DNA from 3 places in the Mesorhizobium sp. M0106 genome. Region 3 is predicted to be linked to each of the others. Evidence: predicted binding sites of a transcription regulator. Region 3 holds the regulator's gene; each other region holds the start of a gene.
The links. The regulator LexA, encoded in region 3, represses DNA repair genes until DNA is damaged. The targets are predictions, from matches to a motif close to TGTTCNNNNTGTGTTCNG.
Positions count from the first base shown of each region.

Region 1 (6,015 bases), on a different contig from region 3:
ATCTTGCGATCGCACTGACCAAATTTGCCGCTGCCTTGTTCACGGGCAGCTCGGCAATGCTCTCGGAAGGCGTCCACTCGCTCGTCGATACCGGCAATGGCAGCCTGCTGCTTTACGGCATGCACCGTGCCGCCCGGCCGGCCGACCGCACGCATCCGCTCGGCCATGGCCGCGAGCTGTACTTCTGGAGCTTCATCGTTGCGCTCCTCGTCTTTGCACTGGGCGCCGGCATATCGTTCTACGAAGGCGTGACGCACATCATGGCGCCGGAGCCGATCGCCAACGCCAAGGTGAACTACGCTGTCCTTGGCCTTTCCTTCCTCTTCGAAGGCACCTCTTGGCTGGTGGCGCTGAAGGAATTCCGCCACCAAAAAGGCAGCCACGGCTGGCTTGAGGCGGTGCAGCTCAGCAAGGATCCGAGTGTCTACACCGTACTCTTCGAGGACAGCGCGGCACTTCTCGGCCTCGTTGTCGCCTTCGCCGGGATATCGGCGGCGGAACTGCTGGACATGCCGAAGCTCGACGGCGCCGCGTCGATTGGCATCGCGCTGATCCTGGGCGGGACCGCGATCTTCCTGGCGCGCGAAAGCAAAAGCCTGCTGCTCGGCGAGCCGGCTTCGCCCGAGGTGCAAATGAAAGTATTGGACATCGTCCAGCAGGACCCGGCGGTGCAGCGGGCGAATGGCGCGCTGACGCTGCATATGGGTCCGCAGGAGATCGTCGCCGCTCTGAGCATCGAGTTCGAGGACCACTTGTCGGCGCCCGAGATAGAGACCTGCGTCGAACGCCTCGAGACGCGGCTGAAAGCGGAGATGCCGGAGGTGACGCGGCTGTTCGTCAAGCCTCAGACCACCGGTACCTGGGAACGCCGGAGCAAGGCCTTGGCGGCGTCCGGAGGGGAACCGGCCTGAGGAAAATGGCTGCGCCATCGGGCAGTCCCGGTTATGATTGCGGGCAAAAGCTCCAGGAGGAACGAAGATGAAAATCGACGGCGCGTGTCATTGCGGCGCTATCACTTACGAGGCCGAAGTCGATCCGGAAAAGACCACCATTTGTCACTGCATCGATTGTCAGAAGCTAACCGGAACGGCCTTTCGCGTCACCGTGCCGGCGTCCGAGGACAATTACAGGATCACCAAGGGCACGCCGAAGATCTACATTAAGACCGGTTCGAGCGGCGCCAAGCGTGCCCAGGCATTTTGCGGTGAGTGCGGCTCGCATCTCTACGCCACGTCGGCGGGCGAGGGACCGAAGGTTTACGGTATCAGGGTCGGCACGGCACGGCAGCGCGAGCAACTGGTGCCGAGAAAGCAGATCTGGCACCGCTCGGCGCTGCATTGGCTGCCGGAATTCGAAGGCACAACCATCATCGAGGAGCAGTAGCGCCAGACCGGGGCGAAGCCTCCGGTTCCGGCGCAGCTCTCAATCGTCGCCTTCGACGACCCTTAGCCTCAACTGCCCGGTTTTCGAATCGGCGACGCGCGGGCTGCTTTCCGCTTTTGCTCCGCTGCCATTCGAACCAGCGGTGTCCTCCGCCGGCTGCACGCCAAACTCCAGCGCCTCGATCTTTTGTCCGCGCCTGGTCACCTTCGATGTCGAGACAAGGATGTCGTCGATATCCTTGGCCGATTGACCGAAATGCGTCTGCAATTTGCGCACCCGCTCGTCGAGCCGGGAAACATCTTCCATCAGCCGGATAACCTCGCCCTGGATCAGGTGTGCCTGCTCGCGCATGCGGGCATCCTTGAGGATTGCCTGGATGACCTGGATCGACAACATCAAAAGCGATGGCGAGACGATGACGATCCGCGAGCGATGCGCCTTCTGGACAACGGCCTCGAAATTCTCGTGGATTTCGGCGAATACCGATTCCGAAGGCACGAACATGAAGGCGGTGTCCTGCGTCTCGCCCTGGATCAGGTATTTTTCGGAAATATCGCGGACATGCACCTCGATGTCGCGGCGGAAAGCCTGTGCGGCGGACTTCTGCAGTTCGGCGCCTTCGGCGGCCCGGATGGCATTCCAGGCCTCGAGCGGAAACTTTGCATCGACGGCAAGCGACGGTGCGCCGTTCGGCATCTTCACCAGGCAGTCGGGCCGGCTGCCATTCGACAAGGTCGCCTGGAATTCATAGGCGCCGTGCGGCAATCCGTCGGCGACGATGGCTTCCATACGCGACTGGCCGAAGGCGCCGCGCGTCTGCTTGTTGGAAAGGATCGCCTGCAATTGCACGACCTGGCCGGCCAGCGACTGGATGTTGCCTTGCGCGATATCGATGACCGCCAGCCGTTCCTGCAGCTTGGCGAGGCTCTCATGCGTCGATCTCGTCTGCTCGGTCATGGTCTGGCCCAGGCGGCCTGTCATGGCATCGAGACGCTGGCCGATCGACTGTGTCAGTTCGGCCTGGCGCGCCCCGAACACTTCGGCGATGGCGCCCATGCGGCCCTGCATTTCCGCCTGGCTTGCCAAGATACCAGCCATCCGCACCTCGGCGTCGCGGGCGTGGTCGGCGGCTTCGGCGGCCGCCACTGCACGCGCCTTGGCCGATCGCCAGAGCGCAACGACGAGCGCCACGAACAGGCCGAGGAACAGCATTGCGCCGAAACCCAGGAGTTGGCCGAGCGTGATCGTGGTGGCGCCGAGGCGGGCGACAGGTTCGGACAGGATGGTGGCCAGATCGTTCATGTCGACAGCATAGATGATTCGGTCTGCCGGCACAGATCAAAACGTGAACGACGCGAAGGCGCCCCGGTTGACGCTTTTCCTGCGAGGTCTTAGGTGAGACGCCATGTCGATCAAGCCGCTTGTCATCCTCCCCGATCCCGTCCTGCGCCAGGTTTCAAAACCGGTCGAGCGTGTCGATGGCGATTTGCGCAAACTGGCCGGCGACATGCTGGACACCATGTATGACGCGCCCGGCATCGGCCTCGCAGCGATCCAGGTCGGCGAACCCTTGCGCATGCTGGTGATCGACCTCGCCAAGGAGGACGAGACGCCGGCGCCGCACGTCTTCATCAATCCCGAAATCCTTGAAAGCTCCGACCAGCGTTCGGTCTATGAGGAAGGCTGTCTGTCGATCCCCGATTACTATGCCGAAGTCGAGCGCCCCGCCGCGGTGCGGGTGAAATATCTCGATCGCGACGGCAAACTGCAGGAGATCGAGGCCGAGGGGCTGATGGCGACCTGCCTGCAGCATGAAATCGACCACCTCAACGGCGTGCTGTTCATCGATTACATCTCCAAGCTGAAGCGCGACATGGTGGTCAAGAAATTCAAGAAGCTCGCCAGGGACAAGGCGCCGGGCAAGATGGTGGGATAGGCGTCGACGAATGCCCCTGCGTGTCATCTTCATGGGTACGCCCGAATTCTCCGTGCCGACGCTGCGGGCGATTGCCGGGGCCGGGCACGAGTTGGCAGCCGTTTACACGCAGCCGCCGCGCGCCGGCGGCCGGCGCGGGCTCGAACTGACGCCGTCGCCGGTGCAGCGCGAGGCGGATCGGTTGGGCGTCGAGGTGCGGACGCCGGTGTCGCTGAAGAGCGAGGCGGAGCAGGAGGCGTTCCGCGCGTTACGTGCCGACGTCGCCGTGGTGGTCGCCTACGGGCTGCTTCTGCCCAAACCCATTCTCGAGGCGCCGCGGCTCGGTTGCCTCAACGGCCACGCATCGCTGCTGCCGCGCTGGCGCGGCGCTGCCCCTATCCAGCGCGCCATCATGGCCGGCGATACCGAAACGGGCATGATGGTGATGCGGATGGAGGAAGGCCTCGACACCGGGCCGGTGGCAATGGTTGAAAAATGTCCCATTGGACCCGACATGACGGCCGGCGATCTGCACGACCGGCTGATGGTCCTCGGTGCTGCGCTGATCGTGCAAGCGCTCGAACGGCTGGAGCGGAATACGCTGACATTTACCACACAGGCGGAGGTGGGGGTGACCTACGCCAAGAAAATCGATAAATCGGAGACTCGCATAGACTGGCTGCGACCTGCCGGCGACCTGCACAACCAGATTCGCGGCCTGTCGCCCTTTCCCGGTGCATGGTGCGAGGCCGAAATCGGCCGCGTGGAACGGCTGAAACTGCTTCGCTCGACGCTCTCGCAAGGCGCCGGCGAACCGGGAGGAATTCTCGATGACCGACTGACGGTCGCCTGCGGGTCAGGCGCGATCAGGCTGGTCGAAGTTCAACGTGCGGGCGGAAGGCCCATTGCCGCGCAGGAGTTTCTGCGCGGGGCCAAGCTCGAAAAAGGAATGAAATTGTCATGAGCATGATGTCCATACGCGCGGCGACGCCGCGGGACCGCGAGGCGATCCGCCTTGTCGAAGAACACGCATTCGGCCAGCAGACGGAGGCCGGACTGGTCGACGCGCTGGTCACCGGCGGTGATGCCGTCGTCGAACTGGTGGCGGACGAAGACGGGCAAGTGGTCGGCCATATCCTGTTTTCACGGCTTTTCGTGCAGAATGGCGGCAAGAGCTTCCCGGCGGTGGCTTTGGCTCCTTTGGCGGTCGAGCCGTCGTTCCACGGCACCGGCATCGGAGGTGCGCTGGTCCGCGAGGCGCATATCCGCCTGAAGGCTGCTGGCGAGACGCTCGCCGTGGTGCTCGGCGATCCGGCTTACTATGGCCGTTTCGGCTACAGCCGCGCCCGTGCAGCAAAATTCGACAGCGACTACCAAAGCGAAGCCCTGCAGGCGCTTGCCTGGGGCGAGGCGCCGGAGACCGGCAGGCTGGTCTACGCCTCGGCCTTCGGCTCAGCCCTCGCCGCCTGATTTCGCCTCGATCCGGGAATGCCGCGTTTTCGCCTCGACATCGAATATGACGGCAGTCTCTTCGCCGGCTGGCAGCGCCAGGCCAACCAGCCATCGGTGCAGCAGGCGATCGAGCAGGCGATCGAGAAATTCTGTGGTGAGCAGGTTTCGCTGCGCGCCGCCGGCCGCACCGATGCTGGCGTCCATGCGACCGCTCAGGTGGCGCATGTCGATCTGATCAAGGCATGGCCCGGCGACAAGGTGCGCGACGCAGTCAACGCGCATCTACAAGCGGCCAAGGTGCGCATCGCCATCCTGAAGGCCGCCGTCGTGCCGGATGGCTTCGATGCGCGTTTCTCGGCGATCAGCCGCCATTACCTCTACCGCATCGTCAATCGCCGCGCGCCGGCGGCGCTCGACAAGGGCAAGATTTGGTGGGTACCGAAGCAGCTCGATGCCGGTGCCATGCACGAAGCGGCAAAGGTGCTGCTTGGCCGGCATGATTTCACCACCTTCCGCTCGACCCAGTGCCAAGCCACCAGCCCGGTCCGCACGCTCGACCGGCTGGATGTCAGCCGGGCGGGCGATTTCATTGAGGTCCGCGCTTCGGCGCGGTCATTCCTGCACAACCAGGTGCGCTCGATGGTCGGTTCGCTCAAGCGCGTCGGCGAAAGCGGCTGGACTGTTGCCGACCTCAAGGCGGCGCTTGAGGCGCGCGATCGTGCGGCCTGCGGTCAGGTCGCGCCGCCCGACGGGCTGTTTCTCGTCGGCGTCGATTATCCGACGCCTGGCTGATCCGGAACGCTGATCCCGAGCAGCGCCTGCAGGCCGAAAAGGACGATCAGCGACGCCACGAACATGCCGGCAAAAACGGCGCTGCCGGCGGCCGCACCCCTGCCGATCGCAACGTTAGTCATCCGCCAGGTCAAGACCATCGACAGCGCGAACAACAGCAGCGACACCAATCCGGAGACTTCGTTGGCCGACGTCAGGAATAGCCGGATCAACGCCGATGGCAGCATCATCCAGGCGATGATCGCCGAGGCCCAGTTGCTGGCCACGACATAATGGACGAATCGGCCGCCGACGCCGACCCGCGGCGCCACCAGGGCGAGGCCTATGAGCGGCAGCACCCAGGCGCCGATATCGACGGTTGCCAGGCGGATCAACATGCTGAAACGGCCGACGAATGCGTTGGGATCGCCGATTTCGTTGGCAATACCGACCCAGCCGACGATCAGTGCCGGCGCCGCGACGACGATGGCAAA
Region 1 covers NZ_JAMYUA010000006.1:3,913-9,927, reverse strand. Annotated here, with positions in the region: gene NKJ55_RS08160 (cation diffusion facilitator family transporter) at 1-911, shown strand, start outside; gene NKJ55_RS08155 (GFA family protein) at 979-1,383, shown strand; gene NKJ55_RS08150 (DNA recombination protein RmuC) at 1,423-2,685, opposite strand; gene def (peptide deformylase) at 2,789-3,319, shown strand; gene fmt (methionyl-tRNA formyltransferase) at 3,336-4,262, shown strand; gene NKJ55_RS08135 (GNAT family N-acetyltransferase) at 4,259-4,768, shown strand; gene truA (tRNA pseudouridine(38-40) synthase TruA) at 4,787-5,542, shown strand; gene NKJ55_RS08125 (hypothetical protein) at 5,524-6,015, opposite strand, start outside.
Region 1: NKJ55_RS08150 (DNA recombination protein RmuC) is a predicted target of LexA. The motif match lies at 2,718-2,735, and genes of this name have one in related genera.

Region 2 (6,015 bases), on a different contig from region 3:
GAGCATCTCGAAGAAGGTCAGGTGGCGCGCGGTGTAGCCGACATTGTCGAGGTCGTTGTGCTTGCCGCCGGCACGAACACTCTTCTGGGCAGTCGTGGCGCGCGAATACGGCCGCTTCTCCAGACCGGTGAAAACGTTCTTGAACTGCACCATGCCGGCATTGGTGAACATCAGCGTCGGGTCGTTGCGCGGCACCAGCGGGCTTGACGCGACGACCTCGTGACCTTCCTTGCGAAAATAGTCGAGAAATGCCGACCGGATCTCGTTGACGCCACTCATGAATACTGCCTTTTCGAGAGAACCGCCGGCTGCCGGCGGAAAATAGACATGGCCTTTTAGCGGTCGCACCGCAGCCTGTCCAGAAACACCAAATGGGCTCAAATCCCGGCTTTCACCAGCGCCTTGAAATGCGTCTGCCTCGCCGTCAAACGCGAACCGCCGGCCCTGGGCCGGCGGTTCGAAACGCATCGATTACGCAAACTCAAAATCAAAACATCAAATCGAAATCTGGCTGAGGCTCAGCGAGGCGTCGCTTGCCCTACATCACCCCAGCGTCGTCCTCGAAACCGTCGCTGCTTTCGGAGCCGCCGTTCTCAAGGAATTTCTCAGCGATCAGCCCGGCATTCTGCCGTAGCGCCAGCTCGATCTCGCGCGCCGTGTCGGGATTGTCGCGCAGGAACAGTTTTGCGTTTTCGCGGCCCTGGCCAAGACGCTGCGAATTGTAGGAGAACCAGGCGCCCGACTTTTCGACCACGCCCGCCTTGACGCCGAGATCGACCAGCTCGCCGGTCTTGGAGACGCCCTCGCCATACATGATGTCGAACTCGACCACCTTGAAGGGCGGCGCCAGCTTGTTCTTGACGACCTTGACGCGGGTCTGGTTGCCGACGACCTCGTCGCGATCCTTGACCGAGCCGATGCGGCGGATGTCGAGGCGGACCGAGGCATAGAATTTCAACGCATTGCCGCCGGTCGTCGTCTCGGGCGAACCGAACATGACGCCGATCTTCATGCGGATCTGGTTGATGAAGATGACCATGGTGTTGGAGCGCGAGATCGAGGCGGTGAGCTTGCGCAGTGCCTGACTCATCAGGCGGGCCTGCAGGCCGGGCAGCGAATCGCCCATCTCGCCTTCGATTTCCGCCCGCGGCGTCAACGCCGCCACCGAATCGACCACCAGCACGTCGATGGCGCCGGAGCGCACCAGCGTGTCGCAGATCTCCAGCGCCTGCTCGCCGGTATCGGGCTGCGAGATCAGCAGGTTTTCGAGATCGACGCCGAGCTTGCGGGCATAGACCGGGTCGAGCGCGTGCTCGGCATCGACGAAGGCGCAGATGCCGCCCTTCTTCTGGGCTTCGGCCACCGTGTGCAGCGCCAGCGTCGTCTTGCCCGAGCTTTCCGGCCCGTAGATCTCGACGATGCGGCCGCGCGGCAGGCCGCCGACGCCAAGCGCGATGTCCAGCCCAAGCGAGCCGGTCGGCACCGTTTCGATCTCGACGACCTGCTCGTTCGCGCCGAGCCGCATGATCGAGCCCTTGCCGAAGGCACGCTCGATTTGCGACAGCGCCGCATCCAGAGCCTTTGATTTGTCCACCGCTTTGTCCTCTACAAGCCGCAAAGAATTCTGAGCCATGATACATCACCCCGTGGTCGTCAATGGAGGCCGGACAATCCCGCAATCCTTAAAAGAATGTACCTCATTTGTTCTCATTTGTCAATGAGTACCAAGGGCTTGAAAAATAACGCATATCTCTATTTGTTCTATTTTTGTTTCGGAATTTTGGCTTCGGGATGTTATCTCTGTCAAAAAAGGTAAACTCCCGACTGTCTGCCCATTCCGGGGGGCGACTCGCTAGTAGCGAAGACGCCTGCTTCGAACGCCTCATGACAACCCGGTGCAGTGATCGTCACGAATGCGCCAAGTGCCATCGCGTGAAGGCTTGCCGCTCCATGAGTGCGACTTCTGCAGCGCGCAGGTCTACCCGACCGCAGGCACGCCATTCCAAGCCACGCATGTCACTGCGCGACTGGTGTCACCTTCATGTTCCGCTTTCCGCGAAGGAAATCCAGCGCACCATCCGCGTGACCAGTAGGGGCGAGCTTGGTTGCGATCGCCTTTAGGGGGCCGTCGAACAGGCGTTAGGCATTTCGGTCATTGTTGCTCCTGTCCGTATTCTAGGGGATAACTGCCGCAGTGAAATTTGGCGGCGATACTGTCATGTCTGGCGGCGACGATCGATATGACTTCATAACGTTCGGCTGGATTGCGACCATAATTGGATTGCTCCTATTTGGGTCGCTACTCGACTCTCAAAAGTCCGTTGAAAATCAAAGCTCCTACTACGCCAGAAAATGCGCCGCACGATATAGCGATAGCCCCTTTTCGACCACCTATGTCCATCCCAGTTCGAGCAATCAAAAAACTGAGAAAGCAAACGACTCCAGCGAAACCAATACGGATTGGTGTGACCTCGCAGCCCAACAGAGCGTTGCTGAAGACACCACAAGTATGTACCGGATTAGCCTGTCTGGGTTGATTGCGAGCGGTGTCGGCATTTTCTTAATTTGGCGTACTCTCAAAGCTAATCAGTTTGCTACCGAAGCCGCTATTCAAGCTGCCAACACGGCTACCGCTGCTGCCAATGCTGCCATTGCCGCTGAGCGGCCCTATGTATTCCTTTGGATGACCAAACGAGACCCTTTTGATGGCAAAAAACTTCTCGGGATCAACTTCAAGAATTTCGGCAGAACGCCAGGCTTTGTGACGCGCATTCAGTATGATGTGGGACTTTTCGCCGTGCCGCCCGACCCCGAGACCGCCGGAAAACAGGGGACTGACAGGATTCTGCACAAAGGGGCGATTGCGGCCTATGACGTCGATTTCCCAAACAACTGGCATGTCCCGCTGACAGTCACCGCCGACATGATGGAGGGGGAACGACGGAAAGAAGGTGAGATATATCTTTATGGGATCATCTATTACGAGGACCCGTTCGGAACTCCCCACAAGAGTTGGTTTTGCCGCGTATACAAGAGCTACGAGTTCGTTCCCGCTCACCTGAAAGACGAACATTTAAACGGCTTCGATTAGAACCACCGCCACCGCCAAAAGGATCGGTTTCATGATGCCATCACATGGACGGGGCAAGGCGCTGTGGGGCGATTCTGGTATTCTTTGCGTTGAGGTGCTAGCCACCTACATAATTGCGCAGAAAGCCCCATGGAGTGGCGCTGAAGCACAATATGGCTGCGCTGCTTGTTACCATCTGGCTGAGCATTCGAGTTACCACTGCTGCCGTTGCTGTAGCTGAAGCAGCCCGCGATGCCATTGGTGTAGAACGCGTGGCTCACGCAACAGCACGCATTTAGCACACCTCGCCAAGGCTTGAATTTTCTTCTTTACATGTCGAACGGTATACATCCGTTTGCTTCCCAACGTGTCTCGCCTCGGATGCGGCGCCGTTGCCGTCACCAACCGAATCGGACCCGCGATTGCAGGGTTCCGCCCGGCGACCTAGTCTCCCCCCGGGCAACAGCTAAAGGGCATTTTGACGGCATGATCAAATCCCCGACGATCCTGGCCGTGGGCGGCGCCTATATCGAGCGGCGCGGCCGGGTTGCCGGCGCCTTCGTGCCGGCAGCGTCTAATCCGGGCACGATGCGCGAGCATGTCGGCGGCGCCGTCTTCAACGCCTTGCGCTGTGCCGTGCGCCGCGGCGTCTCGGCCTCGCTGCTTTCGGTGCGCGGCGGCGATGCCCTTGGCGACACGGTTTTACGCGCCGTCACCGAGGCCGGCGTTGCCGACCTGTCGGCGGTGTTCCTCGACCGAGCAACGCCAAGCCATACGATGCTGATCGACAGCGGCGGCGGGCTGATCGCCGGCCTTGCCGACATGGTGCTCTACGAGCTGGCGCTTCCCAAGCAGATCCGCCGTGCCAAGGTGCGGGAAGCGATCGGTTCGGCCGACGCGGTGCTGTGCGACGCCAACCTGCCGTCGACCGCGCTGGAGCGGCTGGCGGCACTCGCCGCCGGCAAGCCGGTGTTTGCGCTTGCGGTCTCGCCCAACAAAGCGGCGCGGCTGACGCCGGTGCTCGACCGTCTGGCGATGGCCTTCATGAACCGGCGCGAGGCCGGCGTGCTCGCCGGCGTCCAAATCGATCAAGGCATCGTCGACGGCCTGAGACGCGCCGGGCTGAAAAGCGGCGTGATCACCGCCGGCGACGAACCAGTGCTCGGTTTCGACGAATTGAGCGCGTTCTCGATCTCGCCACCGCCGCTGCAAAAGCGGACCGATGCTGCCGGCGCCGGCGACGCATTGGCAGGCGCCACGATCGCTGCCCTGCTGCGCGGCCTGACGCTGCGCGCGGCACTGCGCGAAGGCATTGCCGCAGCTATGCTCGCCGTCGAGAGTGCCGCCTTCACCAGCGCTGGCTTTGCCGAGGCGCTGGCGCTCGTGCCCGAGGCGCGGGACCCGGCGTGAAGTACGGCCCGGAATTGCCGAAGCATGACGCAGCCTATTTTCCGGCGCGCCGTCCTGCCTCGTAGGCGCGGCGCGCCCAGATCGCCATCTCGTCGGGATCGTCGAATGCGCTGTCGGGAACGCTCCAATAGGGCATCGACACGAGCTTGCCGTGCCGCGAGCCGGTATAGGTCCATTGCCGGCAGCCGGCCGCTTCGAAATCCGGGGCGCTTTCGGCGTCGGCCTTCAGCATCAATTCGCCACGGATGACGATGGCGACGATGACGCCGTCGAAATAGATGCCCTTGCCGCCGAACAGCTTGCGGATGCTGACCGGGCCGAGGCCTTCGAAAAGCTCTTCTATGCGCTCGTTGTCCATGCGGCGATCATGTCACCCGGATTTCCCCTTGTCATCGACGCAACCGGCACCATCCTGACAAGTTCAGAATCAATTTCGTCGGAGTTTTTCATGCCGCTTCTGCTCAAAGGGTCCTGCCGGTGCAATGCCGTACGTTTCGAGGTGGAAAGCCACACGCCGGTGCCGTTCATGCTGTGCTACTGCTCGATCTGCCGCAAGCAGCAGGGCGGTGGCGGTTTTGCCATCAATCTCGGCGCCGATTACGAGACGCTGAAAATCCAGGGCAAGCGCCATCTCGGCGTCTACCGGGCCGAGATCGAGGACGACGAGCACCCGCAACGCGAGATCTCGACGGGCGAGCGGAACTTCTGCACGAAATGCGGGACGGCACTCTGGCTCTACGATCCGACCTGGCCGGAGCTGGTGCATCCGTTCGCCTCGGCTGTCGACACAGACCTGCCGAAACCGCCGGAGAAGGTGCATCTGATGCTGAAATACAAGGCGAATTGGGTCGAGCCGGATATCGGCAAGGGCGACAAGGTTTTCGATGTCTACCCGGAGGAGTCGATCGCCGACTGGCACAAGCGAACGGGGATGTGGGTGGATTAGCGTTCTTCTCCCCGTCGCTATACGGGGAGAAGATGCCGGCAGGCAGATGAGGGGCGGCGCGAACTTGCGAGAGCCGGCTCTGCCCCTCATCCGGCCCTTCGGGCCACCTTCTCCCCGTATAGTGACGGGGAGAAGGAAAGTCTCAGGCCGAAGCGCGTGCTTCGGCCAGTGCCTTCAGATCAGCCGGCTTCAAATCGACCGATTCGCCGCAGCCGCAGGCCGAGCTCTGGTTCGGATTGCGGAAGGTGAAGCCGGTGCGCAGCGTCGTCTGCTCGAAATCCATCTCGGTGCCGAACAGGAAAAGTGCCGCCTCCGGCGCGACATAGACATGGGCGCCGTCGCGCTCGATGTGGTCGTCCTTGGTGTTGGGCTTGGTCACCAGATCGACCGTATATTCCATGCCGGCGCAGCCGCCCTTCTTGATGCCAAGGCGAATGCCATGCGCATTCTCACGGGTCGCGACGATCTCGCGAACCCGGTCGGCGGCCTTTTCGGTCATCGTGATGACGGCGAAGCGTCCCATGTTTTCCTTCTCCATTGCGCGCAGGTTCAAGGCCTGCCGAATGATTCCTCACCTAAAATGGTGAAG
Region 2 covers NZ_JAMYUA010000005.1:193,973-199,987, reverse strand. Annotated here, with positions in the region: gene alaS (alanine--tRNA ligase) at 1-279, opposite strand, end outside; gene recA (recombinase RecA) at 539-1,633, opposite strand; gene NKJ55_RS07800 (hypothetical protein) at 2,195-3,091, shown strand; gene NKJ55_RS07795 (PfkB family carbohydrate kinase) at 3,557-4,480, shown strand; gene NKJ55_RS07790 (TfoX/Sxy family protein) at 4,515-4,838, opposite strand; gene NKJ55_RS07785 (GFA family protein) at 4,929-5,426, shown strand; gene sufA (Fe-S cluster assembly scaffold SufA) at 5,569-5,949, opposite strand.
Region 2: recA (recombinase RecA) is a predicted target of LexA. The motif match lies at 1,758-1,775, and genes of this name have one in related genera.

Region 3 (6,015 bases):
ACGCTTGCTGTTTGCCGCTCCCCCGCCTGTCCTGCCGGCACCGGCATTGCTACCTGCTCCGCGCTTCGATGCTCCGTCGCTGCCGGCCAGCGACCGAGCAGCGGTTCTCGTGCCCGCGGGCGAGCCCATCGTACGCCTGCCCAGGCGTTTCCGCCTCCCGTCACCGTCCCGTATCCGCAACAGCGTAACCACGGCAGCCGGCCTGGAACTTGACCGCGGCATTGCCTTCCTGCTGGTGCCGGTGTTCCTCGCATGCGGGGTGGTCGTATATTTCGGGCTGTCGGTGGAGCCGGCCTTTCCACAGCCGATCGCAATCGCGCTCCTCGCGGCCCTTTGTGCCGTCGTCTCGCGGTCATGGCCCAGGACGCGCCTGTGCTTCATGGTGGCGCTGCTCTGCGCGCTTGGCGTACTTGCCGCCAAGTTCGAGACATGGCGTGTCGGAATGCATATGCTCGGCTCCGAAATCTCGACGCGGCTGACGGGTCGCGTCGTATCGTACGAGCCCATGGCAAGCGGCCGCATCAGGCTGACAATCGATGTGATCTCAACGGCCAGGCCGACACTGCGCTACATGCCGGAACGGGTCCGCGTTTCGGCGATGAAGATACCGGCTGAGCTGACCGCCGGTTCCGAGATCACCGGCTATGTGCGGCTGCTGCCGCCGACCGGCCCGGTGCGGCCCGACAGCTATGATTTCTCCTTCGACAGCTATTTCGCCGGTATCGGCGGCAGCGGCTTTTTTCTCGGCAATCCGAAAGTCGTGTCGTCGGGCAGCATGCCGCTTGGCGCGCAGCTTTCTTCCGCGATCGAAGACGCGCGCGAATCCATCGCCGACCATATCCGCAGCCGCATCGGCGGTGCCGAGGGCGAGATTGCTGCTGCGCTGATCGTCGGCGTGCGCGCCGGCATTCCCGAGGAGATCAACGAAGCGATGCGGCGCACCGGCATCTACCACATCATCTCCATCTCGGGGCTACATATGGCGTTGGTCGCCGGCACCATCATGGCGCTGCTGCGGGGTGCCTTTGCGCTGTTTCCCGATTTCTCATCGCGACGGCCGGTCAAGAAATATGCCGCGGCCGCCGCGCTTTTTTCGATTGCGGCCTACCTCGTCTTTTCCGGCATTGTCGTGGCGGCCGAACGCAGCTTCATCATGCTGGCGGTGATGCTTATCGCCGTGCTGTTCGACCGGGCCGCGCTCACCATGCGCAACCTGGCGATCTCGGCCATCGCGGTCATCCTGGTGTCGCCGCACGAGGTGGTCGGTCCGAGTTTCCAGATGTCCTTCGCCGCGACGGCGGCCCTTGTCGGCGCCTATGCAGGCTGGTCCGATTACCGCGCCGGCAGGGCCACCATGCCGCCGCCGCGGCTGTCGCCGCTACGCTTTGCCACTCGAAAGGTCCTGCTGGGCATGTGCGGTCTGGCGATGACCTCGATCATTGCAGGGAGCGCCACGGCGCTTTTCGCCATATGGCATTTCCAGCGCGTGGCGCCGCTCAGCCTGTTCGCCAATCTGGCCATCATGCCCATCGTCTCACTGGTCGTCATGCCCTTCGCCGTTCTCAGCGCGCTGGCGATGCCGTTCGGTGCGGATGGCCCTTTCCTCTATGTCATGGGCAAGGGGCTGACGGCGATGATCGCCCTGTCCGGGTGGATCTCGGAGCGCTCGCCGATCGATGCGGTCGGGCTGATTTCGCTGAGATCCGTCCTTCTGGTGACGATCGCCCTCGTCATTGCCAGCATGGCGACGACCTGGTTGCGGCTGGCGGCACTTCCTTTTGCGCTCGCCGGCTTGCTGACGACAACGCAGACACGCATACCCGACGTATTGGTCTCGGAGGACGCACGGCTGGTCGCGCTGCCGATCGGCAGCGGTGAACTCGCGGTCAACCGGGCACGCCCGAATGAGTTCACCATCGACAACTGGAAACGCGCGCTCACATCAGAGACTATCGTCGCGCCGGAAACACCTGCAAAGAACGACCCGCAATTCGACATTGCCGATCCGGCCGACCTACCGCCGGGCATGCCGTTCATTTGCACGGACGGCCTCTGCCTTGCCAGGCATCCATCCGGCGCGATCATCGCGCAAGCCAAGGACCGCGATACTGCGCGGCCAGCCTGCGCCTTTGCCAGCTTGATCGTCATCGACGACGCCACCGCGCATAACCCCTGCTACTACGACCGGCTGGTCCTCGTCGTCACCAAACGGCAACTGGCGCGCGCGGGAAGTGCCGCCGTCTACTTCGATCCACAAGCGGCAACGCGCGCCGAAATCCGTTTCGCGGTCGAAAAATCATACCGGCCCTGGCACGTGCAGCGGAAATTTTCACGCGCGGCACGGGGCCTGCCACCATACCGCAGGGCCGACAACCCCAAAGCCGGCGCCAAGGGCGGGGCTCAGTAGCGGCGGATCAGTCCGACGAGCTTGCCCTGCACCTTGACCCTGTCTGGTCCGAAGATGCGCGTCTCGTAGGCCGGATTGGCGGCTTCCAGGGCGATCGAGGCGCCCTTGCGGCGGAACCGCTTCAGCGTCGCTTCCTCCTCGTCGACCAGTGCCACCACGATCTCACCGGGGCTCGCCGTATCGGCATTGCGGATGATCACCGTGTCGCCGTCGAAAATGCCGGCCTCGATCATCGAATCGCCTTTGACCTCGAGCGCATAATGCTCGCCGCCCATGATCATATCCGGCGGCACCGAAATCGAATGCGTCTGGTGCTGGATGGCGTCGATCGGCACACCGGCGGCGATGCGGCCCATCACCGGGATCGAAACGGCGGCGACGACATCGTCGTCATTTCCGGCTGCGGGCACGCGCGACGATGTCGGCTTGCCTTGCCGAGGACCGCCTTGCCCAAGACTGCCCTGGATGACACTCGGCGAGAACTTGCGTGCCGCATTGAGGCCGGGGGCGATCGAGTCAGGCAGGCGCAGCACCTCCAGCGCACGGGCCCGGTTGGGCAAACGGCGAATGAAGCCGCGCTCCTCCAGCGCCGTAATCAGCCGGTGGATTCCGGATTTGGAAGCCAGGTCGAGCGCTTCCTTCATCTCGTCGAAGGAAGGCGGGATACCGCTTTCCTTCAACCTTTCGTGGATGAACATAAGCAGTTCGTGTTGTTTGCGTGTCAGCATAGCGACCCCCAACAGAATCAGAAAAACAAACCCAGAACAAACACTATCTGTTCCAGTTGTGTTCCGCAACTGTTTAAAGTTTAATGAATGCGTTAAGGCTCGGGAAACAAACGACGTCCCTACCGGGGTACCGTATTTTCACCGCCGCGAGCCTCATCGCCTTGATTCTGCTTTCGTTTGCGCCCTTCTGGCTTCCCGGAGGCCACATTGACATCGGCCGTCGGTCGGCAAAGGGCACGGAAGTGAACCCCTATCGACTGTGCGGTTTGGTCGATGCACCGTGAACGAAACGAACTCAAAACGCCAACCTCGGGTTAAGTCCCCGGTTTCCACCGCCTGGTCAGGCTGCTTCTCGCCGGTGGAGCCTTGCTGCGCGCAACCAGGGAATGGAAGAACAGTCGACGCGTGTCGGGCGTTGCGTTGGATCTTGGGGGAGCAGACAAATCATGACAGGAATTCCCGATCTCGTGGCCATAAAGGCGATGGATGCCGCGGATCCGCTGCGCGCGATGCGCGACCGCTTTGTATTGCCGCAAGGAGTGGTCTATCTCGACGGCAATTCGCTAGGAGCTGCTTCACGTGCCGCTTTCGATGAACTGCGCAAGGCCGCGACCGAAGAATGGTCGCATGATCTCATCCGCGCATGGAACACGGCCGGCTGGTTCAACATGCCGCTTGAACTTGGCGACCAGCTCGGGCGCCTGATCGGTGCCGCGGCCGGCCAGACGGTGGTCTGCGACACGACATCGGTCAACATCTACAAGCTGCTGCACGCCGCCATGGCCATGCGACCGGAGCGGCAGGTCATCGTCGCCGAGGGCGATAGTTTTCCGACGGACCTCTACATGGCTGAGGGTGTGGTTTCGACGCGAAAAGATACGCTGCTGCGCCTCTCGGGGGTCGACGCGCCGAGCATCGAAGAGCTGATCGACGAACGCACCGCCGTGGTGCTGGTCAACCACGTCAACTACAAGTCGGGCGAACTGCGCGACATGCCGGCGCTGACGCGCAGGGCTCAGGAAGCCGGGGCGATGATCGTCTGGGATCTCTGCCACACCGCCGGCGCGATGCCAGTCGAGCTCGACAAGGCAAACGCCGATTTTGCCGTTGGCTGCACCTACAAATATCTGAATGGCGGCCCGGGCGCGCCTGCCTTCATCTATGCGGCTGAGCGGCATCTTTCCGACATCCAGCAGCCGCTCACCGGCTGGTGGGGCCATGCACGGCCCTTCGCCTTCGAGCCAGGCTATGCGGCCGGCACCGGCATCCGCCGGTTTCTGTGCGGCACCCAGCCGGTGCTGTCGATGCGCACGCTGAAGGGCGCGCTCGACATCTGGAACGATGTCGACATGACGGCGGTGCGCAAGAAGAGCATCGCGCTGGCGGATCTGTTCATCGAGCTTGTCGAGGCAAAGTGCGGCACTTACGGGCTCACGCTCGAAAGCACGCGCGATGGGGAAAAACGCGGCAGCCAGATTTCATTCATGCATGAGCATGGCTACCAGGTCATGCGCGCGCTGATCGAACGTGGCGTGATCGGCGATTTTCGCGCGCCATCGACCATGCGCTTCGGCTTCACCCCGCTCTATGTTGGCTATGCCGATGTCTGGCAGGCCGTCAAAGTGCTTGAGGACATCCTGCGCACCGGTGCGTGGAGGGATGCGCGCTTCGCCATCAAAGCAGCTGTCACTTGAGATTGATGCGAGAGCTGGAATCGTGAGGCTGGCGACGACGCGCGCCGCGCGATGCTCACGGCTACGTTGCAAGGCCATATTGCCAGGGAGGGCGCAGGGTGTTCGAACGTCACATTGCCGATTGGGACAACGCCTATGCCAACGGCGCCAACATAGCCGGCAGCGATCGCTGGCCGGCGGCCTGGATCGAGCCCGCGCGGGTTTTCCGCGACGTGCTTTCGACCGAGGGCAGGGCGCGGCTCGACATGGCCTATGGCGACAACCCATGCAACCGGCTCGATCTTTTCCTGCCGGCCATCAAGCCTAAGGGACTCGTGGTGTTCGTTCATGGCGGCTACTGGATGGAATTCGACAAGAATTTCTGGTCGCATCTTGCCGCTGGCCCTGTTGATCGCGGCTATGCGGTGGCGATGCCGTCCTACACGCTCTGTCCGCAGATACGCATCGGCGGCATCGTCAAGGAAGTCGGCGCGGCGATCGGCAAGGCGGCGGCGATCGTTGCAGGGCCGCTGATGCTGACCGGGCACTCGGCCGGCGGCCATCTTGTTAGCCGGATGGTTACGGCGACGACGCCGCTGGCGCCCGAAGTCGTCCGGCGCGTTCGTCATGTGGTGTCGATCTCGGGGGTGCACGATTTGCGCCCGATCATGCGCACCGGCATGAATGAGACGCTGGCGATCGATGAGGCCGAGGCGCAGGCCGAAAGTCCGGTGCTGCTGCGCCCGATGGACAAGGCCCGCCTGACCTGCTGGGCCGGCGGCGGCGAGCGCGCCGAATTCCTGCGTCAGAGCGCGTTGCTGGCCAACATCTGGATCGGCCTGGGTTCCGCGACCAGCTCGGTGGTCGAACCTGACCGGCATCATTTCAACATCATCGACGGTTTGGCCGATCCAGACCATCCGCTGACCCGGACCTTGATTTCGGAGTGAGGCAGGTTCAGCGTAGCATCAGCACGTCGCAGGGGGAGCCCGCCGCCGCGGCAGGAGCGAACGGCGTGCGAACGATCAGCCCGTCGGCATCGGCCAGCATTTTCAGCATCGAGGAGTCCTGGATGCCGAACGGCGTCGCCACGAGCGTACCGGCGTCATCTATGACAACAGCCCGCACATAATCTTGCCTGAGATCGTTGGCCGGCATGGCGGCACCGAGCCGTGCCCGACGTATATCCTGCTGAAAGGCGCGGCCG
Region 3 covers NZ_JAMYUA010000003.1:180,372-186,386, forward strand. Annotated here, with positions in the region: gene NKJ55_RS04400 (ComEC/Rec2 family competence protein) at 1-2,407, shown strand, start outside; gene lexA (transcriptional repressor LexA) at 2,401-3,135, opposite strand; gene kynU (kynureninase) at 3,582-4,829, shown strand; gene NKJ55_RS04415 (hormone-sensitive lipase) at 4,928-5,758, shown strand; gene NKJ55_RS04420 (molybdopterin molybdotransferase MoeA) at 5,766-6,015, opposite strand, start outside.